DNA from 3 places in the Nocardiopsis sp. RV163 genome. Region 1 is predicted to be linked to each of the others. Evidence: predicted binding sites of a transcription regulator. Region 1 holds the regulator's gene; each other region holds the start of a gene.
The links. The regulator LexA, encoded in region 1, represses DNA repair genes until DNA is damaged. The targets are predictions, from matches to a motif close to TCGAACANNTGTTCGA.
Positions count from the first base shown of each region.

Region 1 (7,306 bases):
CGGCTCCGGCCGCAGCGAGAGGGGACACCGTCCATGCCCGCAGTACCCAGCTCCGTCCTGACCACCGCGGGCCTGATCGGCGGCTACACGGTGGCCCGCGCGACGGGCAACCGCCCGCTGGGCGGAGCAGTGCTGGCCGCGTTCGGCGCCGCGGCCTTCGAGACCCGGCGCCGCCGCTCCGGGGTGGGCGCGGCGGTCGCGCTCACCGGCGTGTACGTGGGCGCGTTCGGGCTCTCCCACCCGCTGGCCAAGAAGGTCGGCGCCTGGCCCGCCGTGCTGGGGGTGACCGCCGTGACCGCCGCGGTCGCGGCCGCCTCCGGGGACCTCGACCGCGGCTGACACGGGACCGGGGTGCCGGGGAGGGGGACGGCTCCGCCCCTCCCCTGGCGGCCCGTCCGACGCCGGTCAGCTGCAACCGCTGGTGGCTCCGCAGCCCTCGCAGGCGTAGCAGCTTCCCGACGGGCGCATCTTCGTACCGCAGGTCACGCACAGCGGCGCGTCCGCCACGAAGCCCTTGCCCTCCATCAGCTCCGCGGTCGAGTGCGCCCGGGTCGGCCGCTCCGCCACTGTGCGCGGCTCCCGCGCGGGGGCGGCCGGGGCCTCCTCCGGGGCGTCCGCCCCGCGGGTGGCGGCGGACTGGGCGTAGGACTCCACCTGCGTGGCGACCTGCGCGGGGTCCTCGCCCGCCACCTGCGCCTGGCGTTCGGCGGCCGACAGCACCCCCAGCGCGGCCCGCTCCTCGTAGGGCAGGTGGTCCAGGGCCAGGCGGCGGAAGATGTAGTCCACCACCGACTGTGCCATGCGGATGTCGGGGTCGTCGGTCATGCCCGCCGGGTCGAACCGCATGTTCGTGAACTTCTCCACGTAGGTCTCCAGGGGGACCCCGTACTGCAGTGCGATGGAGATCGCGATGGAGAAGGCGTCCATCACCCCGGCCAGGGTGGACCCCTGTTTGCCGAGCTTCATGAACACCTCGCCCAGACCGTCGTCCGGATAGGAGCCCGCGGTGATGTAGCCCTCGGCCCCGCCCACGGAGAACGACGTGGTCTCGCTCGGTCGCTTCTTGGGCAGGCGGCGGCGGACCGGGCGGGGCGCTTCGGCGGCCTCCGCCTCGGCCTCCTCCTCCCGCGTTCCGCCGGTGGACAGCGGCTGGCCAACCTTGCAGTTGTCCCGGTAGACGGCGAGCGCCTTCAGACCCATCCGCCAGCCCTCGAAGTAGATGTGCTCGAAGTCCTCGACCGAGGCCCCCTCCGGCACGTTCACCGTCTTGGAGATCGCGCCGGACAGGAACGGCTGCACCGCGGCCATCATCCGCACGTGGCCCATGGGCCGGATGTAGCGGCGTCCCATCGCGCAGTCGAACACCTCGTAGTGCTCGGTGCGCAGGCCGGGCGCGTCCACGACGTGGCCGTTCTCGGAGATGTACTCGACGACGGCCTCGATCTGCTCGTCCTGGTAGCCGAGGTTGGCCAGCGCGCGCGGGATGGCCTGGTTGACGATCTGCATGGAGCCGCCGCCGACCAGCTTCTTGAACTTGACCAGCGAGAAGTCCGGCTCGATGCCGGTGGTGTCGCAGTCGAGCATGAAGCCGATGGTCCCGGTGGGCGCGAGAAGGCTCGCCTGGGCGTTGCGCCAGCCGTTGCGCTCACCGGTCCTGAGGCACTCGGCCCACTCTCGGGTGGCCGCGGCGTGGATCGGCTCCTCCAGGGTTCCGACGGTGCGCAGGTCGTCGTTGGCCGCGGCGTGCTTGCGCATGACCCTCTTGTGGGCCCGCTCGTTGCGCCGGTAGCCGTCGTAGGGGCCGACGACCCCGGCCAGCTCGGCACTGCGCCGGTAGGCGGCACCGGTCATCAGCGAGGTCACAGCGGCGGCGACGGCGCGCCCGCCCTCGGAGTCGTAGGCGTGGCCGGTCGCCATGAGCAGGGCGCCCAGGTTCGCGTAGCCGATGCCCAACTGCCGGTAGGCGCGGGTGGTCTCGCCGATCTTCTCGGTGGGGAAGTCGGCGAAGGTGATGGAGAGGTCCATCGCCGTGATGACCAGTTCGGTGAGCGCGGTGAAGCGCTCCACGTCGAAGGTGTCGTCCCCTCGCAGGAACTTCAGCAGGTTGATCGAGGCCAGGTTGCAGGACGAGTCGTCCAGATGGAGGTATTCCGAACAGTTGGCGACAACAGTGCCGCCCACGATGTAGGAGTGGTTGCGCGGCTCGGTCAGGTTGTACGTGGTTTCGAAGCCCCGTGAACGCCTGGACACCAGACGTACCGTCGTCTTCGTCCCGTACACGCGGCGAAAGTCCAGAGCTTCCTTGAGCTTCTCGCTCTTGCTCTCCAGGGAGAAGCCGATGAGGGCGGAGAACTGCCGCATGGACTGGGCCGAGATCCGCAAGTCGAAGAACGGACCGTCGCTGCCGCAGGAGACGGTGCTTCCGTCCTTACGGGTGCGGGAGAACGAATCCGGCTCGCCCTCGGAGGTCCCGTACACGCGACTGGCTACGCCGAACGGGGCGAGGAGTTCCTGAACCTCGCGCGCAAGCCGCTCCGAACGGCTGACCAGACCGACGTAGCGCGTCCCGCTGACTCGCTGGTCCACCGCGCGTCCGTGGGCGTCGAACAGCCCTTGGAGGAATTCCAGCACGGTCTCCTCAGGAGCCTCGAAGAGCGACGGGGGCACCGACGCGTCGGCCGCCCGGGCTCCCAGGCCCAAGGCTCGCACGAAGCTGACCATGGCGCGACGCGTGACCCTGAGCTGTCGGGTCCCGTCCGGCTGGAGGCTCGGCTCACTCCGCTGCCCGGTAAGGCGCTCGATGAGGGCCCGGTGGCGGGGAAGGACGCCCTCCTGCTCCTCCGCCGTGCCGTAGACGGTCACCACCGCCTGGTCACCGACGGAGCCGTCTCCCGCGAGCCAGCCCAGGTAGTGCGCCAGGTCGGGGTCCTCGTCCCACTTCTCCGGCAGACGCAGGGACCGGACGCCCGGGGAAGCCGCCGCCAGCCGTGCCGCCTCCAAGGCGTCCCGGGGGATCTGCGGCACCGGGTTCGACCGGGGCGCGTACTGGAAGGACCGGACGACCCGGTCGTCGGAGAGCAGCTTCTCCGCGTGCACCCAGCCCCTGTTCTCGGTCCACATCCGATGGTTGGGGGTGCAGCGCAGAAGAGAGCCGTCGGAGAAACGCAGTTCGAGGATCTCGTTGGTCCCCGTAACCATGTACTGGGTGGGGACTGTCGCCACCACAGCGTTCTGGGCGTCCGCCTCGGCGGTGACGTCGTTGGTGTACACGGCGAAGGTCTCGCCTTGGGCCGCACGCTTGACCAGATCACCGATCGGTATGTGTCCGCGATCCGTCAGCACACGCTGATCAGCCGGAAAGCACGGGTTACTCGCACTGATACGTCCGCTCTCGGGCGTGGTGTGCCAGTCCTGGATCGTGCCGTCGTACTGGATACCCGGGTCCGCGCACTCCCAGGCGGCCCTGGCCATGCGCTGGAACAGCTCCTTGGCGTCCACTGTGGCGACGACCTCGCCGGTGGTGCGGGAGGTCAGGCCGAAGTCGGATCCGCTCTCCACGGCGCGCATGAACGCGTCGGAGACCCGCACGGAGTTGTTGGCGTTCTGGTACTGGACGCTGAACATGTCGTCGCCGCCGAGGTCGACGTCGAACCCGGCGTCGCGCAGGGCACGGATCTTGTGCTCCTCGCGGGCCTTGGTCTCGACGAAGTCCTCGATGTCGGGGTGGTCGACGTCCAGTACGACCATCTTGGCGGCCCGGCGGGTGGCTCCGCCGGACTTGATGGTCCCGGCCGAGGCGTCGGCTCCGCGCATGAAGGAGACGGGGCCGGAGGCCGTCCCGCCGGAGGAGAGCAGCTCCTTGCTGGAGCGGATGCGCGACAGGTTCACACCCGCGCCGGACCCGCCCTTGAAGATGATCCCCTCTTCCTTGTACCAGTCCAGGATCGACTCCATGGTGTCGTCCACGGAGAGAATGAAACACGCGCTGACCTGGGCTTTTGAACTCGTACCGACGTTGAACCACACCGGGGAGTTGAAGCTGAACAGCTGGTGGGAGAGGGCGTGCTTGAGCTCGTGGTCGAAGACCTCGGCGTCCTCCGCGGAGGCGAAGTAGCCCTGTTCGCGGCCGGTCTCGGTGTAGACGCCGACGACGCGGTCGATGAGCTGCTTGAGGCTCCACTCGCGTTCGGGGGTGCCCACCACGCCGCGGAAGTACTTGCTCGTGACGATCTGGGTGGCGTTCATCGACCAGGAGGAGGGGAACTCCACCCCGCGCTGCTCGAAGTTGACCGTGCCGTCGCGCCAGTTGGTCATGACGACGTCGCGGCGCTCCCACTCCAGGGAGTCGTAGGGGTGCGTCCCAGGAGAGGTGAAGACGCGCCTCACCCTGATCCCCTTGCGGTCGCCCTTGCCCTTGACCTTGCGTCCGGCCGGACCGTTGGCGGATTCCGTCATCGCCGGGTCTCCCCTCACTCATGGGCACGGCCACCGACCGTGCCCGGTGTCCTTGTCCCGGGAGTGGTGTGGCCCCGCGCGCGGTCGGCGTGCGGCCGCGGGGGACGCTACCCCGTGGTGGCGCCGCTGCGGCCGCCGGTCTCGGCCTCGCGGTCCTGGCGCAGGCTGGCGATCTCGGCCTCGAAGTCGGAGAGGCTCTCGAAGCCGCGGTAGACGCTGGCGAAGTGCAGGTAGGCGACCTCGTCCAGCTCGCGCATCGGCCCCAGGATGGCCAGGCCGATCTCGTGGGCGGGGACCTCGGCCAGGCCGCGGCCGCGGATCTCCTCCTCGACCTGCTGGCCGAGCTTGGCCAGGGCGTCCTCGGAGACGGGGCGGCCCTGGCAGGCCCGGCGCACCCCGGCGATGATCTTGGTCCTGCTGAAGGGCTCGGTGACCCCCGAGCGCTTGGCCACCATCAGCAGGACGGTCTCCTGGGTGGTGAACCTGCGCTCGCAGACGGGGCAGGACCGGCGGCGCCGGATGGCCGCGCCGTCGTCGGTGGACCTGCTGTCGATCACCCGGGTGTCCGGATGGCGGCAGAACGGACAGTGCACCCTGGTTCACCTGCTTCTCTCACCGAACGACAACACCTAGGTACCACTAAACCACAACTTCTGGACAAGCATTCCTGTCGCAACACCAGATGTTGTGGCCGAACCTAGACTTCTTCCCAGCCCCGCCGCAACCCCGGCACGGGCGTGTCACGAACACGGCCGAGGGACCGCGCGGCATCGCGGTCCGCGGCGGCGGGGTGGGGCGGGGAAGCCGGTGCGGGCGGACTGCTGCGGGGGCGGCCCGGCACCGCGCTCAAGGATAGCGCCGACCGCCGGAGCCGCCGCTCCCGGCGGCGGGCACGGGAATCCCGACGTCACGGGGATTTCGGTCGGGCCGACGCCCCGGGATAAGACCCCTGCGCCTGGCCGGAACCGCTGTCGCGGACACGCGTTCGCGCATTCCGGGGACAACAGCGCGTGAACGCGTGTACACACGTAAGTGCAGGCCGGAAATTGACCGCGAATACGCGCGACGGCAATTCTCCCCTGCCTCGAACGCTTGTTTGATATCACCGTGTGCAACGACTAAAGTTGACCTTGATTTCACACCGGTTTCGCCATCACGTGGACCCCCAGGTCGGCACGGTCGCGGACCGGGGGTGGCCAGTCACACAAGCAGGCCCTGACCGAACCGAATGCCGAGGAGGCCCGGCCGTGCCGGAGGAGAATCCCGGAACCGCAGATACCGCCACCGTTCTCGCACCAGCGGAGAACGCGGGCGGGTCCACGCCCGAAGCCCCCAAACTCACCGCGCGCCAGCAGAGCGTGCTGAACTGCATCCAACGCTATGTCCGGGAGCGGGGTTTCCCCCCCTCGATAAGGGAAATCGGGGAAGCGGTCGGCCTGTCCAGCCCGTCCAGCGTGGCGCACCAGCTCAAGGTCCTCCAGCGCAAGGGTTACCTGCACCGCGACCAGAACCGGCCGCGCGCGGTGGAGCTGCGCACACCCGGGCGCGCCTCGGGGCAGACGCTGGTGCCCGAGGACATCGACCTCTCGCGCGCCGCGGCCGTGCCGCTGGTCGGCCGGATCGCCGCCGGCGGTCCGATCCTGGCCGAGGAGTCGGTGGAGGACGTGCTCGCCCTGCCGCGCCAGCTTGTGGGTGAGGGACGCCTGTTCATGCTCACCGTGGTCGGCGACTCGATGACCGACGTCGCCATCACCGACGGCGACATGGTGGTGGTGCGCCAGCAGCAGGACGCCAACAACGGCGACATCGTGGCGGCGCTGCTCGACGAGGAGGCGACCGTCAAGGTGCTGCGCCGCGAGGAGGGCGGCCACGTGTGGCTGATGCCGCGCAACGAGGACTACGAGCCGATCAACGGCGACGACGCCACCATCCTCGGCAAGGTGGTCGCGGTCATGCGCCGCGTCTGAGGTGCCCGGGTACCCGCGTCCCCGGTCCCCCTCCCCTCGGAGGGACCGGGGACGCTTCCCCTGTGGACGGCGCGGGGCCGACGGGCGCGGGCCGCTAGGCTGAGAAGGTGTTCACACGTGCCTCCTCCCCCGCCGTCCGCTGGCGCACCGCACTGGCCGGTGCGGCGAGCGCCGTCCTGTTGACCGCCGCCTGCGCCCCCGCCGACGACGGGGCCGCCGAGGCGCCGGGGGCCGGCGGCGTCGAGCGCGAGGTGGCCTTCGAGGGCGGCGGGCACGGGGTGTCCGGCTCGTTCCGGATGCCCCGGGAGGTCTCCGGAACCGTTCCGGGCGCGCTCATCATCTCCGGCAGCGGTCCCACCGACCGCGACGGCAACAGCTCCGTGCGCCCCGACGCCGACACCAACCAGAACCTGTCCCGGGTGCTCGCCGACGTCGGGGTGGCCTCGCTGCGCTACGACAAGTACGGCAGCGGCCCGGACTTCGAGACGCCGGGCCCCGGCGGCGAGGTCGCGCCGGTGGACCCGGTGATCTTCGACGAGCAGGTCGCGTCGGCCTACGAGGAACTCGTCTCCCAGCCGGAGGTGGACCCCGGGCGGGTGGTGGTCGTCGGGCACAGCGAGGGCGCCCTGTACGCGCTGCGCGCCCACGAGCTCATCGGTGCGGAGCACCCCTCCCCCGCGCTCGTGCTGGCCGCGCCCCCCGGTTCGCGCTACCTCGACCTGATCGACCGCCAGCTCACCGAGCAGGCGCGCGCCGCCGAGGCCTCGGGCCAGGTGGAGGAGGGGCAGGTGGTCCAGCTGCTCTCGGACTCCCGTGCCGGACGGGCCGCGATCAGGTCCGGGCGCGCGCTGGGCGAGGTGGAGATGCCCAGCGGAGGCGTAACT
Region 1 covers NZ_LEKI01000147.1:1,003-8,308, reverse strand. The annotation lists gene ABD54_RS21140 (hypothetical protein) at 34-339, shown strand; gene ABD54_RS21135 (vitamin B12-dependent ribonucleotide reductase) at 406-4,455, opposite strand; gene nrdR (transcriptional regulator NrdR) at 4,563-5,048, opposite strand; gene lexA (transcriptional repressor LexA) at 5,703-6,422, shown strand; gene ABD54_RS21120 (S9 family peptidase) at 6,530-7,306, shown strand, end outside.

Region 2 (7,306 bases), on a different contig from region 1:
GCCACCGTCGTGGCCGGTGACGGGCCCTCCGCCCGGGGCGAGGGGATGCTCGCGCAGGCGCGCGCCGCGGAGGCGGCCTTCGCCACCGTGGACGTGGCCAGCCGTCCGATGGGCGAGGTCATCACGGTCCTGGCCCTGGCCGAGAACCTGGAGGAGGCCGGGGGAGCGTACGGCATCGGCGAGGGGGTGGCGGGCTTCCTCCCCGACCCGCTGCCCGAGCCGCGCGAGGCCTCCGAGGCTTCCGCGGAGCCCACCGGCGGCGAGCGCGCCAGCGACGCGGGCGGCGGTACCGAAGAGGCCCGCCGCACGGTCCGGGACGGGGAGTGACACCGTTGACCGCCCCCGTCCCCCTCGCGGACCCCGGGTCCGCGCCCGCGCGGTTCCTGGCCCAGGGCCTGACCGGCGCCCTGCTCGGAGCCGCCGCGGCCTCCACGGCCTACTCCCTGCTCACCCGGGGCGGCCGTGCCCGGCCCGGAGCCGTCCGTGTGGTCGTCCCCGACGCACCGGACACAGGCGCCACGCCACGCGCGCCCGTCGCACCGCCCGCGCTCGACGCGTCGAAAGTGTCCGCCGCACCGGACACACCCGGCGCGCCTGCCACTCCGGGCTCGTCCGGCACCCCCGAAGCGCCGGACGTCTGGCTGCGCACCAACTTCCGCGGCCGCCGTGTCACCCTGCGCCAGGGCCCCGCGCTGGCCTGCGGGGTGTGCGCGGCCGTCCTGCTCGTGCCCGGCCCCGGCCCGCGCGTGCGCGCCGCCTCCGCGCTGGCCGCGGCGGGGGCCGCCGCCTTCGGGGTCTACGACGACCTGGCGGGCTCGTCCCGGGCCCGCGGCCTGCGCGGCCACCTGGGAGCCCTGGCGAGCGGCCGGGTCACCACCGGCATGGTCAAGATGGCGGGCATCGGGGCCACCGGAGTCGCCGCCGCACGCCTGCTGCGCCGCTCGCCGCTGGACACCGTGCTGGACAGCGCGCTCATCGCCGCCAGCGCCAACCTGCTCAACCTGTTCGACCTGCGCCCCGGACGCGCGGCCAAGGTCGCTCTGTTCGCCGCCGCCCCCGCCCTGGCCTCCCCGGCCGCGCCGCTGCTGGGCCCCGTGGTGGGCGCCTCGGCCGCGCTGCTGCCCGACGAGCTCGCCGAGCGCTCCATGCTCGGCGACGCCGGGGCCAACGCCCTGGGCGCCGCCTTGGGCGCGGCCGCCGCGGCCCGTGCGCCCCGCCCCGTGCGCGCGGCGCTGCTCGCGGGGGTCGCCGCCCTGACCCTGGCCAGCGAGCGCGTCAGCTTCTCCCGTGTCATCGACCGCGTTCCGGCCCTGCGCCGCCTCGACCTCTGGGGCAGGCACGAGTGAGACGGCCACGGTGTCCCGTACCGTCCAGGGGGTGACGCGCGGAGTAGGCACGGCGGCGGCGCTCATCGCGGTGGTCACGGTGGGGGCCAGACTGGCGGGGTTCGGGCGCACCGTGGTCTTCTCCCAGACCGTCGGCGACACCTGTCTGGGCACCGCCTACGTCACCGCCAACCAGCTGCCAGCCGTCCTGTTCGAGATCGTCATCGGCGGGGCGCTCACCGCGGTGGTCGTCCCGGTGCTGGCCGCCGCCGCCGAGCGCGGCGACCGCGAGCAGGTGCGCCGCACAGCCTCGGCGCTCATCACCTGGGTCCTGCTGCTGGCCGTGCCGCTGTCGGCGCTGCTCGCCCTGGTCTCGGTCCCGGCGATGTCGCTCATGCTGGGCGCGGGCGAAGGCTGCGACCGGGGCGCGCTGCTCGGGCTGGCCGCCCGCATGCTCGCGGTCTTCGCCCCGCAGATCGTCCTCTACGGCCTGGCCTCGGTGCTCTACGGCGTCCTGCAGTCCCACCGCCGCTTCCTGGCCCCGGCCCTGGCCCCGCTGGTGTCCAGCCTGGTGGTCATCGCCGCCTACGTGGCCTTCGTGCCGCTGGGAGCCGACCACCGCCAGGACGTGGCGGGCCTGCCGCTGACGGCCGAGCTGGTCCTGTCCCTGGGCACCACCGCCGGGGCGGCGGCGCTCTTCCTCACGGTCTTGGGGCCCGCCCGGCGGCTGCGGGTGCGGCCCCGGCCGCGGCTGACCTTCCCGCCGGGGGTGGGCGGGCGCGTGCGCTCCCTGGCGCTGGCCTCCCTGCTGCCGCTGGCGGCCATGCAGCTGTGCCTGCTGCTGTTCGTGGCCCTGGCCAACCGGGGCGGCGGCGCGGGCGCGGCCGTGCTCCACACCTACGCCTGGGCCCTGTTCACCCTGCCCTACGGGGTGATCGCGGTGCCCATCGCCACCAGCGCGTTCACCGCCCTGGCGGTCGCGCACGCCGAACACGACCGGCGGGGGTACGCCTCCCTGGTGGCGGGCGGCGCCCGCGCCTGCGTGGTGGTCACCGCTGGAGTGGGCGCAGCCCTGGCCGCCGCCGCGGCCCCGGTGGCCCTGGTCTTCGCCCAGCACGACCCCGTGACCCTGGAGCGCGCCCTGCTCGCCTACGCTCCCGGTGTGGTGGGCTTCGGGCTGGTCGCCCTGCTCAGCCGGGCACTGTACGCCTCGCACCACGGGCGCCTGGCGGCCACGGCCCAGGTGGTGGGGTGGCTGGTGGTGATGTCGTGTGCTGTGGTGTTGGTGTGGACGTTGCCGCAGGGCTGGTCCATCGCCGGGCTGGGCGCGGCCAGCACGGTCGGCCTGAGCCTGGCCGCCGTCCTGTTGTGCGCGGCGGTGGCGCGCACGCACGGTCGGGAGACCCTGACGGGCCTGGCGCGCTCGGTACTGGCCGCGGCGCTGGGCGGTGTGGTCGGGTGGAGCGCGGGGCGCGCGGTGGCCGCGGCCCTGCCCGCGGACGGCGTGTGGCAGACGGTGGCGGCGGCCGCGGTGTCGGCGACGGCGGCGCTCGCCGCCTACACGGCCGTCGCGGCGGTGGTGGACCGTCCGGCGGTGCGCGCCGTCGCCGACCGGGCCGGGACCGTACTCGAACGCAGGAGGGAGAGGCGTTGAACGCCAGGATCGCGCTGGTCATCGGTACCAGCAGTGGAGGGGTGGGCCGCCACGTGCGCTCGCTGGGCGCGGGCCTGGCCGCGCGCGGCCACCGGGTGGCGGTGCTGGGACCGGCCTCCGCCGAGCGCGAGTTCGGATTCACCTCGAAGGGCATGCGCTTCTCCCCGGTCGGCATCGGAGCGGCGCCCTCGACGGGCGATCCCGGCGCGGTGCTCCGCCTGCGCGCCCTGACCCGGGGCGCGGACGTGGTGCACGCGCACGGGCTGCGTGCCGGGGCCCTGTGCGCGCTTGCCGGAGCCTCTCCGCTGGTGGTGACCGCGCACAACGCGCCGCCGCTGGTGCGGGGGGCGCTGTCGGCGGCCTACCCGGTGCTGGAGCGGATCGTGGCGCACCGCGCGGACGTGGTGCTGGGGGTGTCGGGCGACCTGGTGCGCAGGCTGCGCTCCGTCGGGGCGCGCGACGCGCGGCTGGCGGTGGTGGCCGCTCCCGAGACCGGCGCTCCGGTGAACGGGCGCGAGGCCACCCGGGCCGACCTGGCCGTGCTGCCGGAGCGACCGCTGCTGCTGACCGTCGCCCGCCTGGCCGAGCAGAAGGGGTTGGACATGCTCCTGGCGGCGGCACCGGCCATCGCCGACCGCCGCCCCGAACCGGTGGTGGCGATCGCCGGGGACGGTCCCCTGTGGGGGGAGCTGCACGACACGGCCGCCGAGATGCGCGCGGACGTGCGAATGCTCGGGCACCGCGCGGACGTGGCCGACCTGTTGGCGGCGGCGGACGTGTTCTGCCTGACCAGCCAGTGGGAGGGGCCCTCGCTGGTGATCATGGAGGCGCTGCGCGCGGGGCTGCCGGTGGTCTCCACCCGGGTCGGCGGCATCCCCGACCTGTACTCGGGGACGGTGCTGATGGTGCCGCCGGGGGATCCCGCGGCCTTCGCCGCCGCCGTGGGCCGGGTGCTGGACGACCCGGCGCTGGCCGAGGACCTGCGTGCGCGCTCGCGTGAGGCGGCCAAGGCGCTGCCGAGCGAGGAGGACGCGGTGGAGGCCGCCGCGGGCGTGTACAAGGCGGTGCTGCGCGGTTGAGGCGGGACGTGCGGGGTCCGGGGGGTGGCCCCGGGGTCGGGTGGACCTGTCCCCGGGGTGCGGCCGATGCCACCCTCGCCGGGGCTTCACCCCGAGGGGATGTGGATGTCATCCTGGACTACGGTCCGGTGTGTGCCGCCCACAGCGCGGTACCGGTATCCTGGCCTGACACGTGAGGGGAGTATCCCTGTCGCGGCGGTGTCGTCATCACGGCGGACAATGTCGTCCTCCCGGTGCCGCCGGTTCGCAGCGCTTCGCCGCGAGCGGGAGAGACCTCCGGTGGTTCGACGTGCGTGCACACTGCCCGCGCGCACTGACCGGAGGAGAGACCGTCCGTGAACGTTCCCTTGTGGCTGTGGGCCGCCACCATCGGCGCCATGGTCGCCATCCTGGTGATCGACCTCATCATCGTCGACCATCCCTGGAGCAAGACGAAGGGCCCCCAGGAGTTCGGCATGAAGCAGGCCGCCTGGTGGGCGGCCTTCTACATCGGCATCGCCATCGTCTTCGGCTTCGGTGTCTGGTACTTCGGCGGTGGCGCCGCGGGCGCCGAGTACTTCGCCGGGTTCGTCACCGAGAAGAGCCTGAGCATCGACAACCTCTTCGTGTTCTACCTCCTGATGGGCTCCTTCGCGGTGCCCAAGAAGTACCAGCACGAGGTCCTGCTCGTCGGCATCGTCATCGCGCTGGTCATGCGCGGTATCTTCATCGTCCTGGGCGCCCAGGTCATCAACGCCTGGAGCGAGGTCTTCTACCTCTTCGGCGCCTTCCTGATCTACACCGGTTACAAGATCGTCCGCGACCACATGAAGGGCGACGAGGAGGAGAAGGACTTCACCCAGACCCCGGTGGTCCGCCTCCTCAAGCGCTTCTGGCCGGTGACCGACGACTACCACGGCGCCAAGCTCACCGTGAAGCTCGACGGCCGCCGCCACATCACGCCGATGCTGATGGTCATCGTCGCGATCGGCATGATCGACCTGGTCTTCGCCGTCGACTCCATCCCGGCGATCTTCGGTCTGACCCAGGACGCCTACATCGTCTTCACCGCCAACGCCTTCGCCCTGCTGGGCCTGCGCCAGCTGTACTTCCTGCTGGCCGGTCTGATGGACCGCCTGGCCTACATCAGCTGGGGCCTGTCGGCGATCATGGTCTTCATCGGCGTCAAGATGATCCTGCACGCCCTGCACGAGAACGGCGTGCACGTGCCCGAGGTCGGCATCGGCCTGTCCCTGACCGTCATCCTGGGCATCATGACCGTCACCATCGTCGGCAGCCTGGTCAAGTCCCGCGCCGACGAGCGCAAGAACCCCGAGCTCAAGACCGAGCGCGACCCCTCCGTCGACTCCCCGGCGGACCGCTCCTGAGCGGACGGCGGGCCCAACGGGGACATTCCGGGAAACGGCCGTATTCGAACACTCGTTCGTCTATAGTGGTGGCACCCCGAGCGCTCAGGCGCCGGGGTGCCGCCTTGTTTCGCGAGGTGGAAGAAACCGTCGTCGGCGGTCGTTAGGCTGGACGGGCGGGAGAGGCGAGCGTCCTCCCCCCTCTCCTCAGCGGCCCGTCTCCGGGGCCCGGGCGGTCTCCGGGAGATCCCGACCGCCGCACGCGAAGTTCCACACGGGTCAGCCGACGCCACGCGACGGGGTCCGCGTCCTGTGCGCCAGAGCCGAAGGATGTCTCACTCGATGGTCGAACAACTGGTAGTCCGGGGAGCCCGGGAGCACAACCTCAAGGACGTCTCGCTGGACCTGCCGCGCGACTCCATGATCGTGTTCACCGGCCTGTCCGGTTCGGGCAAGTCGTCGCTGGCCTTCGACACGATCTTCGCCGAGGGCCAGCGGCGCTACGTGGAGTCGCTGTCGGCCTACGCCCGCCAGTTCCTGGGGCAGATGGACAAGCCGGACGTGGACTTCATCGAGGGCCTGTCCCCGGCGGTGTCCATCGACCAGAAGTCCACCAGCCGCAACCCCCGCTCCACCGTCGGCACCATCACCGAGGTCTACGACTACCTGCGGCTGCTGTGGGCGCGCATCGGCGTCCCGCACTGTCCCGAGTGCCACCGCGAGATCGCCCGCCAGACCCCGCAGCAGATCGTGGACCGCGTCCTGGAGATGGAGGAGGGCACCCGCTTCCAGGTGCTGGCCCCCGTCGTGCGCGGACGCAAGGGCGAGTACGTCGAGCTGTTCAAGGACCTGCAGTCTAAGGGCTACACCCGCGCGGTGGTGGACGGGCAGGCCGTGCGCCTGGACGAGGCGCCCAAGCTGGGCCGCTACGACAAGCACGACATCGCCGTGGTCGTGGACCGCCTCAGCGTGAAGTCCTCCTCCCGCGGGCGCCTGACCGACTCGGTGGAGACGGCGCTCAAGCTGGCCGGCGGCACCATCGTCCTGGACTTCGTGGACGTGGAGGCCGGGGACCCCGACCGCGAGAAGGTCTTCTCCGAGCACCTGTACTGCCCCTACGACGACCTGTCCTTCGAACAGCTCGAACCCCGCTCCTTCTCCTTCAACGCCCCCTACGGCGCCTGCGCCGATTGCTCCGGCCTGGGCACCCGCATGGAGGTCGACCCCGAACTCCTGGTCCCCGACCCCGAGAAGACGCTGGCCGAGGGCGCCATCGGCCCCTGGTCGGGCGGGCCCAACAGCGGCTACTGGGAGCGCATCCTCAAGGCGGTGGGCGAGGCGATCGGCTTCGACTTGGACACCCCCTGGGAGCGGCTGCCGCGCCGCGCGCGCAAGGCCCTGCTGGAGGGGCACGACACCCAGGTCCACGTCAGCTACCGCAACAGGTACGGGCGCAACCGGTCCTACTACACCGAGTTCGAGGGCGTCATCCCCTGGGTCAAACGCCGCCACTCCGAGACCGAGAGCGACTACGGCCGCGAACGGCTGGAGGGGTACATGCGCACCGTGCCCTGCCCGACCTGCGAGGGCACGCGCCTCAAGCCGGTCGTGCTCGCGGTGACCGTGGGCGGCAGGTCCATCGCCGAGGTCGCCCAGATGCCGCTCAGCGACAGCGCGGCCTTCCTGGCCGGGCTCACGCTCTCCGAGCGCGACGCGGTCATCGCCGCCCAGGTGCTCAAGGAGATCAACGCCCGGCTCGGCTTCCTGCTCGACGTCGGCCTGGACTACCTGAGTCTGGCGCGCTCCTCGGGCTCGCTCTCGGGCGGGGAGGCCCAGCGCATCCGCCTAGCCACCCAGATCGGCTCCGGTCTGGTGGGCGTGCTGTACGTGCTGGACGAGCCC
Region 2 covers NZ_LEKI01000109.1:4,131-11,436, reverse strand. The annotation lists gene ABD54_RS18255 (copper transporter) at 1-327, shown strand, start outside; gene ABD54_RS18250 (hypothetical protein) at 333-1,346, shown strand; gene murJ (murein biosynthesis integral membrane protein MurJ) at 1,357-2,979, shown strand; gene ABD54_RS18240 (glycosyltransferase family 4 protein) at 2,976-4,058, shown strand; gene ABD54_RS18235 (TerC family protein) at 4,394-5,425, shown strand; gene uvrA (excinuclease ABC subunit UvrA) at 5,747-7,306, shown strand, end outside.
Region 2: the regulator LexA is predicted to act here: its motif matches at 5,470-5,485, upstream of uvrA (excinuclease ABC subunit UvrA).

Region 3 (7,306 bases), on a different contig from region 1:
GGGGCCGTTCCCGTCGGGAACGGCCTCGGCCCGCTCCCGCCGCGCCCGGCGGCGGGTGTGCCACTGGCCACCGGGGGTTCACCCCCGGTGGTGGAGTACGTCAACGATGACGGGCCGTCGCGCATTCCCCGTGGGGAGGGGCGTCGGCCGCGGCGCGGGTCGGCCGGATCAGACCGTGAGGAGCGTGTGCAGCTCCACGTCGGGCACCCTGTCCCGTCCCCGGAGCGCGGAGAGCTCCATCAGGACGGAGAATCCCACGACCGTACCACCCGCTTTGCGGACCAGGTCCACCGCGGCCCTGCCGGTGCCGCCGGTGGCGAGGACGTCGTCCACGATCAGCACACGGCTGCCCGGGGAGACCGCGTCGGCGTGGATCTCGACGGTCGCGGTGCCGTACTCCAGATCATAGGCCTGACCGATGGTCCGTGAGGGCAGTTTCCCGGCTTTGCGCGCGGGGACGAAGCCCGAGCCCAGCGCCATGGCGACCGGGGCGCCGAAGATGAATCCGCGCGCCTCCAGTCCGACCACGTGGTCCACCCCCGCGGAGCGGAAGGGCGCGGCGAGGCCCTCCACGGCGGCCGTGAAGGCCTCCCGGTGGTTGAGCAGCGGCGTGATGTCCTTGAACAGGACGCCGGACTGCGGGAAGTCGGGAATGTCGCGGATGTGCGCCCGGATGAGCTCCGGGCTGGGGACGGGCGCCGCGGTGGCGGTGTCGTCGGGCATGTGGGGTGGGCCTTCTGCTGGGTTCTCGTGCTGTCGGGTCCGGGGCTCTCGCGGGAGTCGCGGCGAAGACCCGTGGTACGGACGGCCGGACACGGCGGTACCGGCCCCCGCGCGGGGGCCGGTACCGGGGTCGGACGCGCGCTGGCCCTCCGCTCACCGCGCGGGGAGCAGGCCCGGATCCGGGCCGAAGCGGAGCGGGGGCCCGAGGAGGTACGTCTAGCCCTTGGGCTTGTCGTCGTCGCCGAAGTCGGGACGGTCCTCCACCGGCGTGTCGTCGGCGGCCGGGGTGACGACCTCTCCAACACCGGCCTTGAGCATGCGGATGCGGGTCCCGGGCGCGATCTCCAGCAGGACGTCCTGCTCGTGGATCTCGACGACGGTGGCGAAGATGCCCGCCTTGGTCATCACCTCGACACCGGGGACCAGGGCGTTGTGCATCTGCGTCTCCTGCTGGCGGCGCTTCTGGGCCGGGCGCCAGAAGAGCAGCCAGAACACCAGGAGGATCAGCAGGAACGGGAACAGCATGCTCAAGAGCCCACCGGTGGGCTCTCCTTCGGCAGCGAGGTGGTAAAGGCCCTGCACGGGGGCGTCCTTCCTGACGTTTCGTCGTGTGGCCGACCGCTGTCGGATGGGACACCGCGACGGCCACCTTCTTCGCATCGGCACGAACCGCGTGGTCCGGGCCTGTCCGGCACGTACAACGCACCAGAGGGCCGAGTCGTTCCACCGGTGTCGAACGACACGTACGGAGTCGTGCCCCGTATCGGCTGTTTCGTCCCAGCTTACGTGACGTGGGTCACCGTTATCCCACCGGAGGAGATCGGAGTGTTAACGGTTCGCCCCCGATCCGCGCGGCCGGAACCCATTGTGCCCCGACCGGGGCTGCGTGACAGACGCGCTGGTCAGGGACTCGCCGCTCCGTTGTGACCCGCGTTGCCCGCTGGGGCGGAGCCGCCCGTGACGCCGCCGTTGGCCGCCGCCGCGCCGAAGGCCGCGTCCGGAGGCGGGGTGAGCCCCATGTGCGCCCATGCCTGCGGGGTGGCCACCCGGCCGCGCGGGGTGCGTGCCAGGAATCCGGAGCGGACCAGGAAGGGCTCGGCGACGGTCTCCACCGTCTCGGCCTCCTCCCCCACCGACACCGCCAGCGTGGACAGGCCGACCGGGCCGCCGCGGAACCTCCTCATGAGCACGTCGAGGATGGCCCGGTCCAGCCGGTCCATGCCCAGTTCGTCCACCTCGTAGAGGTCGAGGGCGGCGCGGGCGGTGTCCAGAGACAGCCGCCCGTCCCCGCGCACCTCGGCGTAGTCGCGCACCCGGCGCAGCAGCCGGTTGGCGATCCGGGGGGTGCCGCGCGAGCGCCCGGCGATCTCCACGGCGGCGTCCGCGCCCAGGGGCGCGCCCAGCAGGCCCGCCGAGCGCTGGAGGATCAGCTCAAGTTCACCGGGGGTGTAGAAGTCCATGTGCGCGGTGAACCCGAAGCGGTCGCGCAGGGGCGCGGGCAGCATGCCCGCGCGGGTGGTCGCACCGACCAGGGTGAACGGCGCGATGTCCAGCGGGATGGCGGTGGCACCGGGGCCCTTGCCGACCACGACGTCGACCCGGAAGTCCTCCATCGCGACGTAGAGCATCTCCTCGGCGGGGCGGGCCATGCGGTGGATCTCGTCCAGGAAGAGCACCTCGCCCTCCTGGAGGGTGGAGAGCACCGCGGCCAGGTCCCCGGAGCGCTCGATGGCCGGGCCCGAGGTGATGCGCAGCGGGGCCCCCATCTCGGCCGCGATGATCATGGCCAGGGTGGTCTTGCCCAGGCCCGGACCGCCCGACATGAGGATGTGGTCGGGTGCCCGGTTGCGCCGCTTGGCGCTGTGCAGTACCAGGGAGAGCTGTTCGCGCACGCGTTCCTGGCCGACGAACTCGTCCAGCGCGCGGGGGCGCAGGGCTCCCTCGATCTGGCGCTCGTCCGTGCCAGCGTCGGGCGAGACCGCGTCGCGCTCGTAGGGCGGGGGCCCGCCGGGGGCCGATCCGCGGGGGCCTTCCTCGTGGAAGTCGTACACGGGGTTTCCTCCCTGTTCCTAGGCCCGGCTGAGCCTGCGCAGGGCGCTGCGCAGCAGGACGGCGACGTCGTCGGTGTGCTCGGCCTCGGCCGCCACGGCGGAGGCGGCGGCCTCGGCGTCCTTGGCCGACCAGCCGAGGTTGACCAGGCCGGAGACCACCTGTCCGCGCCAGGCGCCGTCGGGCTCGCTGCCGGCCCCGGCGGCTTCGGCCCCGGGCAGGGTGCCGTCGGTGAGCACGGCCGCGTCGAGCTTGCCGCGCAATTCCAGCACGATGCGCTGGGCGCCCTTCTTACCGATGCCGGGCACGCGGGTGAGGGCGGCGGTGTCCTCGGTGGACACGGCGTGGCGCAGGCTGGAGGGGCTGTGGACCGAGAGCATGGCCAGGGCCAGGCGGGGGCCGACACCGGAGGCGGTCTGGAGCTGCTCGAACAGGTTCTTCTCGTCGTCGTCGGCGAACCCGAACAGGGTCAGGGACTCCTCGCGCACGACGAGGCTGGTGGCCACGGTCCCGGTCTCGCCCACGTGCAGGCGCGAGAGCGCGGAGGGCGTGCACTGCACGGTCATGCCGACCCCGCCGACGTCGATGACGGCGGTGCCCGCGCCGCGTGCGGCCACCCGGCCGGTGAGGAACGCGATCATCTGGTTTGGGCACCGGGGACGGTGCCCCTCTCCTTCCTGGGGGCGGGGCGCTAGCGGCCGCGGGTGCGGCGGGCCAGCTCCACCTTGCGGGCGAAGTCCTGCTGGGCCTGGGCGACGCGGGCCTGGGCCCCGCCGCGCCAGATGTGGCAGATGGCCAGGGCGACGGCGTCGGCCGCGTCAGCGGGCTTGGGAGGTCCGTCGAGTCCGAGGATACGCGCCACCATCGTGCCGACCTGCGCCTTGTCGGCGCGGCCGTTGCCGGTGATGGCGGCCTTGGCCTCGCTGGGGGTGTGCATGGCCACGGGCAGGCCGCGGCGGGCGGCGCAGACCAGGGCGATGCCGCTGGCCTGGGCGGTGCCCATGACGGTGCTGAGGTTGTGCTGCGCGAAGACGCGCTCGACGGCGACCGCGTCGGGCCGGTAGCGGTCCAGCCACTCCTCGATGCCGCGCTCGATGTCCACGAGCCGACGGGGCAAATCCGTGTCGGGGCTGGTGCGCACGGCGTCGGCACCGAGGAGGGCGAGCGGTCGGCCGATGGCGCCCTCGACGGCGGCGACACCGCACCGGGTCAGCCCGGGGTCGATCCCCAACACGCGCACGCGCCTCACCCTTGCCCTCTCGAACGTCCGTTCGCCACATGCTAGCGGCGGGCGACGACGCCCGCCCCCGGCCCGCCCGGGCGTGTCGCCATCCCGGGGTCTCCCCGTCGCGAGCGTAGTCGCCCGGCCGGGCGCGGCCGCACGGCCCGGGCCGCACCACGACTTCGCCTTCCGGAGGAAAAGGGATGGACGGAACGCCGAGCGCGTGCTAAGTTGATCTCAGATCGAGAAATACTCGACTTGAGAACAACTGGAGGCGCATGTGACCGACCCGCGCAACGAGGAGGGCGAGAGCCGGTTCCTCGCCGGCTACGACCCCCGCGCGTTCGCCCCGGCCGCGGTCACCGTCGACGTCGTCGCCCTCACCATCCGCTCGGGCGTGCCGCACGTGCTGCTGACACGGCGCGCCGAGCACCCCCAGCGCGGCTGGTGGGCGCTGCCGGGCGGGTTCGTCCGGGCCCAGGACGGACCGGACGGCCCCGCCGACCCCGACCTGCCCGACGCCGCACTGCGCGTGCTGTCGGAGAAGACCCGGCTGCCCACCGAACTGCACCTGGAGCAGTTGGGCACCTACGGCGCCCGGGACCGCGACCCGCGCATGCGCGTCTTCTCGGTCGCCTACGTCCTGCTGGCCCCCGACCTGCCCGACCCGCACACCGGCCGGGGCACCGAGGAGGCCGCCTGGATCCCCTGGCGCGACCTCGGCCACGGCGACGGCGCCCGCCCCGGGCTCGACCTGGCCTTCGACCACGGCCGCCTCCTGGCCGACGCGGTCGAGCGCGCCCGCTCCAAGCTGGAGTACACCCCGCTGGCCACGGCCTTCCTCCCGCCCGCCTTCACCATCACGGCGCTGCGCGAGGTGTACGAGGCCGTGTGGGGCCAGTCCCTGCACGCGGCCAACTTCCACCGCAAGATCCTCGCCGCACCCGGGTTCGTGGAGGACACCGGGGAACTGGCCGAGCGCGGCGGCGCGGGCGGCGGACGGCGCGCCCGGCTCTACCGCGGGGGCGGCGCCGCCCTGCTGCACCCTCCCCTGCTGCGGAGCACGCAGTGACACCCGAGAGGAGTCCGATGACGGCCACCGGCCCCGCCTTCGGGGAGGCCGAACGCCAGGTCGCGCTGGCGGCCGACCCCGTGGAGCTGTTCGGCCCGCTGCCCGAGGGCGGCGGCGTGCCCCCGGCGGCCACGGCCCGCCACCGCGAGCTGGCCCGCGCGCTGCACCCCGACACGGCGCCGCCCGGCAGCGGTACAGGCCCCTTCACCCGGCTCTCGCGGCTGTGGGACCTGTACCGGGCGATGGCCGCGGGCGACCTGCGCCTGGACGACCTCACCCTGGCCGCAGGCGCGCACACCTACCGGGTCGGCCGGGAGCGGCTGGCCCGCGGCGACGTCGCCGACCTGCACCCGGTGCGCTACCGGGCGCCGGAGTGGCGCGACGCGGTGCTCAAACTGCCCCGCGCACCCCGCGACAACGACCTGTTGGAGGCCGAGGCGACCGCGCTGCGCCGTATCCGGGACCACGGCCACGAGCGCTACCGGGCCTTCGTCCCCGAACTGGTGGAGTCCTTCAAGCACCGCGACGCCGCCACCGGCGTGGAGCGGCGGGCCAACGTCCTGGGACGGCTGCACGGGTTCCACACGCTGGCCGAGGTGCGCCGCGCCCACCCCGACGGCGTGGACCCGCGCGACGCGGCGTGGATGTGGAGGCGGCTGCTGGTCGCCGTCGGCAACGCCGCCCTGGCGGGAGTGGTGCACGGCGCGGTCGTGCCCGAGCACGTGATGATCCACCCGGCCGATCACGGCCTGGTCCTGGTCGACTGGTGCTACTCGGTGACGGCGCACGCCCCGCGCACCGCGCCGCACGTCCCGGCGATGGTGCCCGACCGCGCGGACTTCTATCCGCCCGAGGTGGCCGCGCGCCGCCCCGCGCTGGCCCAGACCGACATCCACATGGCGACCCGGTGCGTGGAGTACGTCACCGCGGGCCGCCTGCCCCCACAGCTTCGGTCCTTCGCGCGCGGCTGCACCCTGCCCGCCCCCGAGCGGCGGCCCCGCGACGGGTTCGCCCTGCTCTGCGAACTGGACGACGTGCTGGAACGCCTCTACGGGCCGCGCCGGTTCCGCCCCTTCGCCATGCCGGACCCGGCACCGGCCGCCGGGGCCTGAACCCCCTCCCCGACCACCGTCCCCCTCACGAAACCCCTCACCGACCCCGGCGGCCCTCCCGGGCCGCCCGAAAACTCACGGAGAAACCCATGGGAAGCAGCCACTGGTCCACCGACGCCTATCACGCGCGCCAGGCCTACAACTCCTCCGTCGGCTCCAGCAGCTTCGGCTACACCGACGACGTACTCGCCTCGACCCCGCGCAGCGCCTGGCGGGTCCACGACAGCCTCGACCCCCGCGGGGTGGACGTGCGCGAGAGCCGCGACTCCGCCGAACACCCCGAGTCGCTGGCCATCTCGGTGCTCTTCGACGTCACCGGGTCCATGCGCGACGTGCCGCGCGTACTCCAGACCAAGCTGCCCGACCTGTTCGGCCTGCTGCTGCGCAAGGGGTACGTGCGGGACCCGCAGATCCTCTTCGGCGCGATCGGCGACGCCACGTGCGACCGGGCCCCGCTCCAGGTGGGGCAGTTCGAGTCCGGCAACGAACTGGAGGACGACCTGGGCAACATCCTGCTGGAGGGCGGAGGCGGCGGCCAGGTGATGGAGTCCTACGAGCTGGCCATGTACTTCATGGCCCGGCACACCTCCATGGACTGCCTGGAGAAGCGCGGACGGCGCGGCCACCTCTTCGTCATCGGCGACGAGATGGCCTACGGGGCGGTCAAGGCGCGGGAGGTGCGCGAGGTGATCGGCGACGACATCACCGAGGACATCCCGTTCCCGCGGATCCTGGCCGAGCTGCGACGCAGCTTCGAGGTGTACTTCATCATGCCGACCGGCAGCGGGCACTTCCACAACGACAAGGTGCGCGGCTTCTGGGACACCCGGCTGGGCCAGAACGTCATCTACCTGGACGACCTCGACGCGGTGTCGGAGACCATCGCGGTCACCGTCGGACTCGCCGAGGAGGCCATCGACCTGGAGAAGGGCCTGGCCGACCTGGCCGAAGCGGGATCGGACGCGGGCGAGGCGGTGGGCAGGGCGTTGCGGACGCTGTCCGAGAGCCGCGGCTCCGTGGTCGTGGCCGACACCCCGACCGGGCTCGGCGGCCCGGCCGGGGCTGGCGGAGTGGACCGGCTGTGACCGGCGCGACCGCCCCGTGGGCCGACGGGAACGCCGTCGTCGT
Region 3 covers NZ_LEKI01000076.1:4,981-12,286, forward strand. The annotation lists gene ABD54_RS14810 (adenine phosphoribosyltransferase) at 169-723, opposite strand; gene yajC (preprotein translocase subunit YajC) at 940-1,248, opposite strand; gene ruvB (Holliday junction branch migration DNA helicase RuvB) at 1,626-2,774, opposite strand; gene ruvA (Holliday junction branch migration protein RuvA) at 2,793-3,413, opposite strand; gene ruvC (crossover junction endodeoxyribonuclease RuvC) at 3,464-4,012, opposite strand; gene ABD54_RS14835 (NUDIX domain-containing protein) at 4,275-5,066, shown strand; gene ABD54_RS14840 (molecular chaperone DnaJ) at 5,084-6,178, shown strand; gene ABD54_RS14845 (hypothetical protein) at 6,268-7,263, shown strand; gene ABD54_RS14850 (adenylosuccinate synthetase) at 7,260-7,306, shown strand, end outside.
Region 3: the regulator LexA is predicted to act here: its motif matches at 4,032-4,047, upstream of ruvC (crossover junction endodeoxyribonuclease RuvC).